Linked DNA regions of Luteolibacter yonseiensis. The main gene of each other region encodes a partner of the protein of the gene in region 2 in a complex. Links are inferred from orthologs where the notes say so. Each region holds a gene or a part of one and is shown on either strand. Other genes may lie near its edges.

Region 1 (4,609 bases), on a different replicon or contig from region 2:
GCGAACAAGCGGAAATTCACCGTGATCGTCGTCGGTTCCGGCCTCGCCGGTGGCGCGGCCGCCGCCTCGCTCGCGGAAATGGGCTATCAGGTGAAGTGCTTCTGCTACCAGGACAGCCCCCGCCGCGCCCACTCCATCGCCGCGCAGGGGGGCATCAACGCTTCCAAAAACTACCAGAATGACGGCGACTCCGTGCGCCGCCTGTTCTACGACACCATCAAGGGCGGCGACTTCCGCGCGCGTGAGGGCAACGTCTACCGCCTCGCCGAGGTCTCGGGCAACATCATCGACCAATGCGTCGCGCAAGGGGTGCCGTTCGCCCGCGAATACGGCGGCCTGCTCGACAACCGCTCCTTCGGCGGCTCGCAGGTTTCCCGGACGTTCTACGCCCGCGGCCAGACCGGGCAGCAGCTTCTCATCGGCTGCTACCAGGCGCTCGAAAAGGAGATCCACAAGGGTGGCGTGAAAATGTATCCCCGCACCGAGATGCTGGACGTGGTGCTCGTCAACGGCCACGCCAAGGGCATCGTCGTGCGCGACATGGTGACGGGAGAAATCTCCTCGCACGCCGGAGACGCCGTCATCCTGGCCACCGGTGGCTACGGCAACGTCTTCTTCCTCTCCACGAACGCGATGGGCTGCAACGTCACCGGCGCATGGCGCGCCGCACGGCGGGGCGCTTTCTTCGCGAACCCGTGTTACACCCAGATCCACCCGACCTGCATTCCCGTGAGCGGCGACTACCAGTCCAAGCTCACCCTGATGTCCGAGTCACTCCGCAACGACGGCCGCATCTGGGCGCCGAAATCCCGCGAGATCGCGGAGAAGATCCGCAAGAAGACCCTCACTCCCGCCGACGTCGCTGAAGATGACCGGGACTATTTCCTCGAACGCAAATACCCGTCCTTCGGAAACCTCGCACCGCGTGACATCTCCTCCCGCGCCGCAAAGGAAGCCTGTGACGACGGTCGCGGCGTGGCCCCCACCGGGCTCGGTGTTTACCTCGACTTCCGCGATGCCACCAAGCGCCTCGGTGAGGCGACGATCCGCGCCCGCTACGGCAACCTTTTCCAGATGTATGACAAGATCGCCGGAGAGGATCCTTACAAGGGTCCCATGATGATCTACCCCGCCGTCCACTACACGATGGGCGGCCTTTGGGTCGATTACAACCTGATGTCAAACGTCCCCGGCCTGCACGTCCTCGGCGAGGCGAATTTCTCCGACCACGGCGCGAACCGTCTCGGAGCCTCCGCACTGATGCAGGGTCTGGCCGACGGCTACTTCGTCATTCCTACGACCATCGCGAACTACCTCGTCACCCAGAAGCCCGGCACCTTCAACACCTCGATGCCCGAGTTCAAACAAACCGAGGCGGAAACCAAGGAACGGGTCAACAAACTCCTCAACATCAATGGCAAACGCACCGTTGATTCCTTCCACCGCGAGCTCGGCATGACGATGTGGAACAAGTGTGGCATGGCGCGCGATCGTGAGGGACTTACCGAGGCGCTTGAGAAGATCCCACAGATCCGCGAGGAATTCTGGCAGAATGTCCGCATTCCCGGCTCCGGTGCGAATGTGAACATGGAACTCGAAAAGGCCGGACGCGTCGCCGACTTCCTCGAATTCGCGGAAGTCATGTGCTACGACGCCCGTGACCGCGAGGAATCCTGCGGCGGCCACTTCCGCAGCGAGCACCAGTTCTTCGAAACCGACCCCGAGGTCATCTCCGGCAGCACACAGGCCGGCGAGGCCAAGCGCCATGACGAGCACTTCTCACACGTCTCCGCCTGGCAATACAACGGCGACTCGGCCCCGACCCTGCACAAGGAACCACTGGTTTACGAAAGTGTGAAGGCGTCGATCCGGAGCTACGCTTGAACGGAGCGCGGAATTCATTCCGCCTCCCGTGTCCGTCCGCGCTGAAGTGGACGGACACTTTTGTTCATTTGTAAATTCCAACGGGCCAGGAACAGTCCTCCAAGCACTCGCCGGGCAAGTCCATGCCCAGTGCCGGTTCGGGCAGCCCAACCTATTGGACTTCCAGGCAGACACTCAGATCCCCAGGAAATTCCTGATCAATCTCAGTCCGGTTTCCTGGCTTTTTTCCGGGTGGAACTGGCAGGCGAAGAGATTCCCCCGCTCCACCGCTCCGGCGAAGGTCTGGGTGCCGTAGGTGGTCCGGGCGACGATGTCATCCGGCGCGGCGGGTTCGGGGAAATAAGAGTGGATATAGTAGAAATAAGGATCTGCGCCGAGTCCTTGCCAGACGCGGGTGTCTCCACGTGTGCCGGCGGCTGAGTTCCAGCCCATGTGCGGGATCTTCAAGCCGGGCTCGTCATGGAAACGGCGGACCGTACCGGGGAGAACGCCCAGTCCGCAGACTTCGGGAGCTTCCTCGCTGTTGTCAAAGAGGATCTGATAACCGACGCAGATGCCGAAATACGGACGGTCCTCACCGATCCAGTTTTTCAGAAACGAAGCGAGGCCGCGCTCTTCGAGACGCCGCATGGTGTCGCCGAATTCGCCTTGGCCGGGCAACAGGAGGTGCGTGACGTCGCCAACCTGTTCGGGACTGGCGATGATGACGGGGTCCTGGCCAAGCGAACGCAACGCATTGGCGACGCTGCGGAGATTTCCGCCGCCGTAGTCGATGATGCCGGTTTTCACAGTGCCTCCTTGGTGCTGGGAATGCCTTTCACACGCGGGTCTTTTTCACAGGCGTCCCGCAAGGCGCGGGCGAGGCCTTTGAAAATCGCTTCGGCGATGTGGTGGCCGTCGCGGCCGTACAACAGCTCGACGTGGATGTTCGCGCGCAGGTTTGAGGAAACGGCACGGCAGAATTCCTCCACAAGGGTGAATGGCATGTTCGGCGCGGACGCGGTTCCGGCAGGAGCACGGAATTCCAGGTGCGGGCGGTTGCTCAGGTCCACAACCACACGGGCGAGTGTCTCGTCCATCGGCAGATAACAGCAACCGTAGCGGCGGATGCCTTCCTTGGTGCCAAGCGCCTCCCGGATGCAGTCACCGATCACGATGCCGGTGTCCTCGATGGTGTGATGCGAGTCCACCTCGATGTCGCCAACGGTTTTCACATTGAGGTCGAACAGGCCGTGTTTCGAAAACAGCGTGAGCATGTGGTCGAAAAACGGGACGCCGGTGTCGATTTTGGAAACTCCCGAGCCATCGATGTCGATGGACAGCTCGATGGAGGTCTCCGCGGTCTTGCGGCTGCGGCTGGCGGTGCGTGGTGTGGACATGAATGCTGGAAAATCAGGAAAAAGTCACTTCCTGCCCTTTGCCTGGGCGTCGAGCGGAGCGAGATAGCGCACGGGAACGAGAGCGGTCTTTGCGGCACTCATGGCGGCGGAGACCGCCGCGGCGTTCGCATCGCTGTTCACGACGTTGTAAACCTGGCGGTAAGCCGAGCCACCGTCGGTGGCGATGACGGTCTTGACCGCGGCAAGCCGGGTAAGTTCGGTGGTGCAGAATTTGTCAAATTCATCCAGTGAAGCCTTGTGATAGGGGCTGGGAGTGATCCATTTTTCCTTCGCTTCCTTCTCGGCCTTGTAGTTGGCATCGATGGCCGCATCCTCCTCCTTGATGGCGAGATCCGTCGCTGTCCGGGCATCGCCGGCCATTTGTTGCAACGCCGCCTCACGCTTTTTCAAACGTGCGGGCAGCGTGGCCAATCCCTGTTTGGCCTCCGCCTGCTGGCTTTGGATAACCTTCACGATGAGAGGTTGCAGATCCGCATAGGCCAGGCTGGTGCGGAAATCACGGTCGAATTCGGAAAACTGGCGGAGAGCGGGGATATAGCGTCCGGCTTCCACGAGGCGGCGGATCTTCGCTTCCTGAATGCGGGCGTCGAGATCATAGGCGTTTTGTTTGAAATCGTCTTGGGAAATGATCTTTCCGTCGAACTTGATGCCTCCCGCGCTGATTTGGACGAACTCGGCCTTGAGAGTCTCGAGAGCGCTCTTCACCTCGGTGGTCTTGGTCCCGACAGGATAGGTCTTGAGGAACTTTTCCAGACTGGAGATCTTCACCTGATACTCTTCCGCCGTCATGAGGTCCGGGGTGGGTGCCAGCTTGCCGAGGGCTTCGAAAGCCTTGAGGTCCGGCTGTTCGCGGCTGATCTTGACGACGTCCGATTTGAGCACCCGCTTTTCGTCCCGGATGCTCTTGGTCACTTGTGCGTCCACCACATAAGTATCTCCCTCCTCGCTGAGGATCTTGCCTTCAAACGTGCTCCCATCCTTGAGTGTGAAGGTTTCAGCGAAACAAGGAAGGGCCAGGGTGGCGCAACAGACTGCGGCAAGGGAAAATTTTGATTTCATTGATGGGTGTTTTTTCGAGTGGCTGCTCCGGAGAGGGTTCATGATTTTTCCGGCAAGGGCAAGAGCGCTTCTTCCAAAGCCGCGGGTGTGGAAACCACGCGGGTCTGCCCTCCGGACAGGATGACCATAGCAGCTCCGGCGGGAACTTCATCCCGTGATTTCGCAGGACGCTTCTGGACCATGCGTGGAGAAATGCGTTCGGTGGCGAGTTTCATTTCGGGCGAGAGATCCGGCCCGGTGACCACGGTAACCTTGAATTCACGGGC
Region 2 (4,474 bases):
TTTTCTCATCCCGCTCATCGCGGCTCAGGCGGGGTGGCTGCGCATCGATCCGGTGCACGCGTGCATCACCGCGCAGACGATCGCGATGGTGGACGTGCGCGGAGCCTATTCGTTGCGGCTGGGTTTGCTTCTGAGCATGACGGCGGTGCTGACGCTCTCCGTATTGCTCGGGCGCCTGGGAGCGGACAGCCTGGCCATCGCGCTGCCGGCCACGGCGCTGGTCGTGATGGGCGGTGGAGTGTGGCGGCATCTGAGCTCGGACTATGGCCCGGGTCTGGCGGTCTCGAGCGGGTTGTTGTTTTTCGTCTCACTCGCACCGGACGCTCCGACGGCACAGGCCCACCACCCCGCGTTGGCAACGTTCTGCGGCGGGTTGCTGGGGGTGATGCTGCAGGTTTCGCTGTGGCCGATCCATCCCCAGCATCCGCTGCGACGGACGGTGGGGGACAGTTGGATCGCGCTGGCGGAATTGCTGGAGGTGATGTCTCCCGAGACGCGGGGCGACGCACAAACGATCCGGGACAGGGAAATCACCCTGCGTGCCTCGCTGAACGATGCCCAAGCGACCTTGCACGCGTCCAAGCGCCATTCCGGCAAGGTGCTGCGGCATCTGGAACTGCTGAACCTGGCTGCGGCGCGGCTTTCCTTGCGGATCATCGCGTTCCGGACGGCCCTGGAAAACTTCGAGAAATGTCCGGGACATGCCTCGTTCGAGGCGGGACTGACCCCTGTCCTGTCATCGCTGGCGAACACCGCCCGGACCGTCGCGCTTGCGGTGGTTTCCGGACAACCGTCCTACTGGGAGTCGTTCGAAGTGCGGATGAAACGTCTGGAAACCTTGCTTGCCGTCGCGCGGACGCGGGTGGCTTCTCAATTCGGCGATTCGACGGCCAGCTCCCAACTGGTTGAAATCCTGAGCCAGATCGAGGAGCAACTGCCGATCGTGCGGGAGGCTCTGCAGGCGACCTTGGAGCGTACGACGCTGGAGCGGGCGGCGTTTTCACTGGAGCTTTTCGACCTCGGCACGCTGACCTTGCGACCGCTCGGAGCGATTCTGAATTTTTCAAAACGCCTCGAACCCGCGTTGGTCCGGCACACGGTCCGGGCGATCCTGCTGAGCATCATCGGTGTGGTTTTTTTCAAGTGGAGCGGATTCCCGCATGGTTACTGGCTGCCGTTCACGATGCTGGTCGTGTTGCAGCCGGACTTCGGTTCCACGCGGGAAAAAGCCGCGCAACGGGTTCTCGGCACGCTTGCAGGAGGTCTCATCGCCAGCAGCCTGCTGTGGCTTCATCCACCGCTTCCGGTGTTGTTCGTGGCCATCGGCATCACGATCTTCGCTTTCGGGTATTTCGTGAAACGGAACTACGCCGTGGCCGTGGTATTCATCACCCTGATGGTGGTGCTGCTCACGGAGTCCCATCACCCGGTCACCCTGGCATTCACCCTCGAGCGGATGGGCAGCACTTTTGCAGGCGGATTCCTATCGTTGGTCGCCGCGCTGATCTTCTGGCCCGAATGGGAGCGTGACCGGTTTCCGGGCATTCTGGCGAAGTCGATGGAATCGAATTTCGCCTACCTCAGCCTCATCGCCTTCCGTCTCAAGGATGGTGGTCCGGATGATGATGAGCTCCACCAGGCGCGCCAGGCCGTGGAGAACGCCAACAGCGAGGCTTTTTCCTCACTGAAACGCATGAACGGCGATCCGAAAAACCGCCGCGACGGACTCCGCCAGGCCGCCGCCCTTGCGAATGGAAACCAGCGCATCACCAATGCCCTTACCGTGATCGCCCTCCATCTGAACGATCAGAAAACGCGCCATCCCGAGATGCTCGCCCATTTCACCCTCATGGCGGACGCCGCGTTCCAGGCGCTCATCGAGACGGAAACAACGGGCAAACCCTCCGTCCGGATCGACTCCGCCGCAGAGGAGTTGAAAAATTTCCATCTGCCGGAAATCGAACCCGACCACCTCGATGGCGAGCGTTTCCGCGAACCTTGGACTTATCCCCAGCTCGTCCGGATCGTCACCGAACTGGACGCGATGCTGCTCATCGCCCGGTCCACGGGCCCGGCGTGAGGGTCATGTCAGACGTAGGGCCTCACCGGCACGCCGCGCTCGGCGAAGTGTTGTTTCGCCTCGGCGATCGTGTGCTTCTTGAAGTGGAAAATGCTGGCTGCCAGCACCGCGTCCGCCTTGCCGGCGTCCAGCACGTCCACCATGTGGTCGAGATTTCCCGCGCCGCCGCTGGCGATGACCGGGATGCCGATGGCCGAGGAAACCGCGGCGGTCAGCTCGATGTCGTAGCCGGCCTGGGTGCCGTCCGAGTCCATGCTGGTGAGGAGGATCTCACCCGCACCACGCCGCCAGACCTCCTTGGCCCACTCGACGGCGTCGAGGCCGACCGGCTTGCGGCCGCCGTGGGTGTAGACACCCCATTTGCCGGGGCCTTCGCGTTTCGCGTCGATGGCGACGACGATGCACTGGCTGCCGAAGGCTTTCGCCCCGGCATCGACAAGCGATGGATTCGTCACGGCGGAAGTGTTCACGCCGACCTTGTCCGCGCCCGCGAGCAACATTTCCCGCATGTTCTCCACACTGCGGATGCCGCCCCCCACGGTGAGCGGGATGAAACATTTTTCCGCCGTGCGGCGGACGACGTCCACCATCGTGTTGCGGTTGTCGGAGGACGCGGTGATGTCGAGAAAGACGAGTTCGTCAGCCTGCTGGAGATTGTAGGCGATGGCGCATTCCACCGGATCACCGGCGTCGATGAGGTCCACAAAGTTCACGCCTTTGACCACGCGGCCATCGGTCACGTCCAGGCAGGGGATGATTCGTTTCGCAAGCACGCGGGAACCATGGCAAGCCAGCACGGTGAGGCAAGTAAAACGCCGGGCTTTGTCATTTCTGCCGTTTCAGATCCTCACGCAACAGGGTGAGGAACCGCAGCAGCGCCGGGTTGGTGTCGCCCGCGTTCCATGCCGCGCTCACCGACCATGCGGCTTCCTTGTCCTTCAGCCGGTGCAGCCTCATGCCTTCGAAGCGGGCGCTCCAGAAGGATTCGGGAATGATCGCGACGCCCAATCCGGCCCGGACCAGCGCGATCGCGGTCATGAATTCCGGCACCTGCTGGATGACCCTGGGCTGGAAGCCGTGCTTCGCGCAAAGCTGGAGCATGTGGGTGCGGAATCCCGGCGAACGCTCTTCGGAAATGGCGACGAATGGTTCGTTCCGGCAATCCGCGAGTTTCAGGTTCGCGGGAAGAGAGGAGAGCGAGGATGAGACCAAGGCCAGCCGGTCCGTGACGGCGGGCAGGGTTTTGAGATCCTTGGACACCGGCAGCCGGACGAAACCAAGATCCAGTTTTCCGGAGGCCAGCGCCGCCAGTTGCTCCGCCGTGGACATGTCCTTCAGGCTCACATCGATCTCCGGGGCCATTTCACGCAACTTCACGATCAACCGGGGGACGAGCTCAAAGGTGTGGAATCCGAAACCGAGGTTGAGCTGCCCCGCCTCGCCGGTGGCCAGGCGCTGTCCCCGGTCAACCAGTTCGTCGAACGACTGCAGGGTGGTTTTCGCTTCCCGCAAGAACTGCGTTCCCAACGGGCTCAGCGCGGTTCCCTGTTTTCCCCGCACGAAAAGCCGTCCGCCGAGATCCTCCTCCATGCGGCGGATCTGCTTGGTGAGGGCCGGCTGGCTGAGGTTCAACAGCCGCGACGCCTTGCCGAAATTCAGCTGTCCGGCCAGGAGGACGAAGGATCGGAGTTCTCGGATGTCCATAACCAGAGGTTATCACATCGATGAAATAATGCCATTGGAAGAATTTCAACGGATGAGGGAGGATGAGCGCGTGAACGAAACCACCGCAGATGAGGCCGGTTTGTCCGCAGGATGCGGACCGGCTGTTTCCTCCAGGCCACGCATCGCCGCGTCATTGTTCTTCCTCGTGGACGGGATGATCTTCGGCACCTGGGCCACGTTGATTCCGTCGTTCAAATCGAAATTCGGGCTGACGGAGGCGGATCTCAGCATCGCGCTGCTCGGCATGGTCATCGGAGCCATCGTCTCGATGCCCGTTGCCGGACAATCCATCGCGCGCCGTGGCAGCCGGGCGAACCTGAACTTCCTCGCTCCCGGATTCTGCATCGCGCTCGTCCTGCTGGCCATCGCACCGGGTTTCCCGACATTTGTCGCCGCCGCGACCCTTTTCGGCGCGTTCAAGGGCGCGTTCGATGTTTCGGTGAACGCGCAGGGCATCGCGATCGAGAACTCGGTCGGCAAGCCCATCATCGCCACCTTCCAGGCGCTTTGGAGCATCGGCGGACTGCTTGCCGCGCTGGCGGTGGGTTTTGCCCTGAGACTGGGCGCGGGAGCGGTTCCGATCGCCCTGACCGTATCCGCCGCGATGATCCTGGTGGTCGTTTCCAGCGCGGGCAGCCTGTTGGCCGGGGACAAGGCGCCTTCCAAAAC

What was found. The genes of interacting proteins can lie anywhere in the genome.
Region 1: the proteins of hisF (region 2) and hisH are in contact, whole or in part, in a crystal structure (PDB 6RU0), measured with the Thermotoga maritima proteins. The link is inferred for Luteolibacter yonseiensis from one-to-one orthologs. Residues at the interface, in WP_004080486.1 of Thermotoga maritima: Met1, Leu2, Ala3, Arg5, Ser40, Glu41, Asp45, Glu46, Ala70, Glu71, Ile73, Asp74, Ile75, Pro76, Phe77, Asp98, Lys99, Ser122, Gln123, Glu161, Thr195, Leu196, Asn247, Arg249, Glu251; in WP_004080484.1 of Thermotoga maritima: Asn15, Arg18, Arg22, Arg117, Leu118, Pro119, His120, Met121, Gly122, Trp123, Asn124, Asn134, Gly135, Tyr136, Tyr138, Val140, Tyr158, Glu180, Lys181, Ser182, Ser183, Lys184, Ile185.

What each region holds. Positions count from the first base shown.
Region 1 is NZ_JAENIK010000012.1:966,461-971,069, forward strand. What follows is about bases 867-3,819. They hold hisH (imidazole glycerol phosphate synthase subunit HisH), read right to left. Parts: upstream 2,674-3,819; coding sequence 2,059-2,673; downstream 867-2,058. Other genes in these bases: JIN84_RS19775 (fumarate reductase/succinate dehydrogenase flavoprotein subunit), read left to right, coding at 867-1,884; hisB (imidazoleglycerol-phosphate dehydratase HisB), read right to left, coding at 2,670-3,263; JIN84_RS19790 (PTPDL family protein), read right to left, coding at 3,288-3,819. Outside these bases: more of JIN84_RS19775, read left to right, coding at 1-866; more of JIN84_RS19790, read right to left, coding at 3,820-4,343; JIN84_RS19795 (DUF255 domain-containing protein), read right to left, coding at 4,382-4,609. UniProt on the Escherichia coli protein: IGPS catalyzes the conversion of PRFAR and glutamine to IGP, AICAR and glutamate. The HisH subunit catalyzes the hydrolysis of glutamine to glutamate and ammonia as part of the synthesis of IGP and AICAR.
Region 2 is NZ_JAENIK010000011.1:301,769-306,242, forward strand. The notes cover bases 972-3,789. They hold hisF (imidazole glycerol phosphate synthase subunit HisF), read right to left. Parts: upstream 2,854-3,789; coding sequence 2,089-2,853; downstream 972-2,088. Other genes in these bases: JIN84_RS10955 (FUSC family protein), read left to right, coding at 972-2,080; JIN84_RS10965 (LysR family transcriptional regulator), read right to left, coding at 2,906-3,784. Also shown: more of JIN84_RS10955, read left to right, coding at 1-971; JIN84_RS10970 (MFS transporter), read left to right, coding at 3,837-4,474.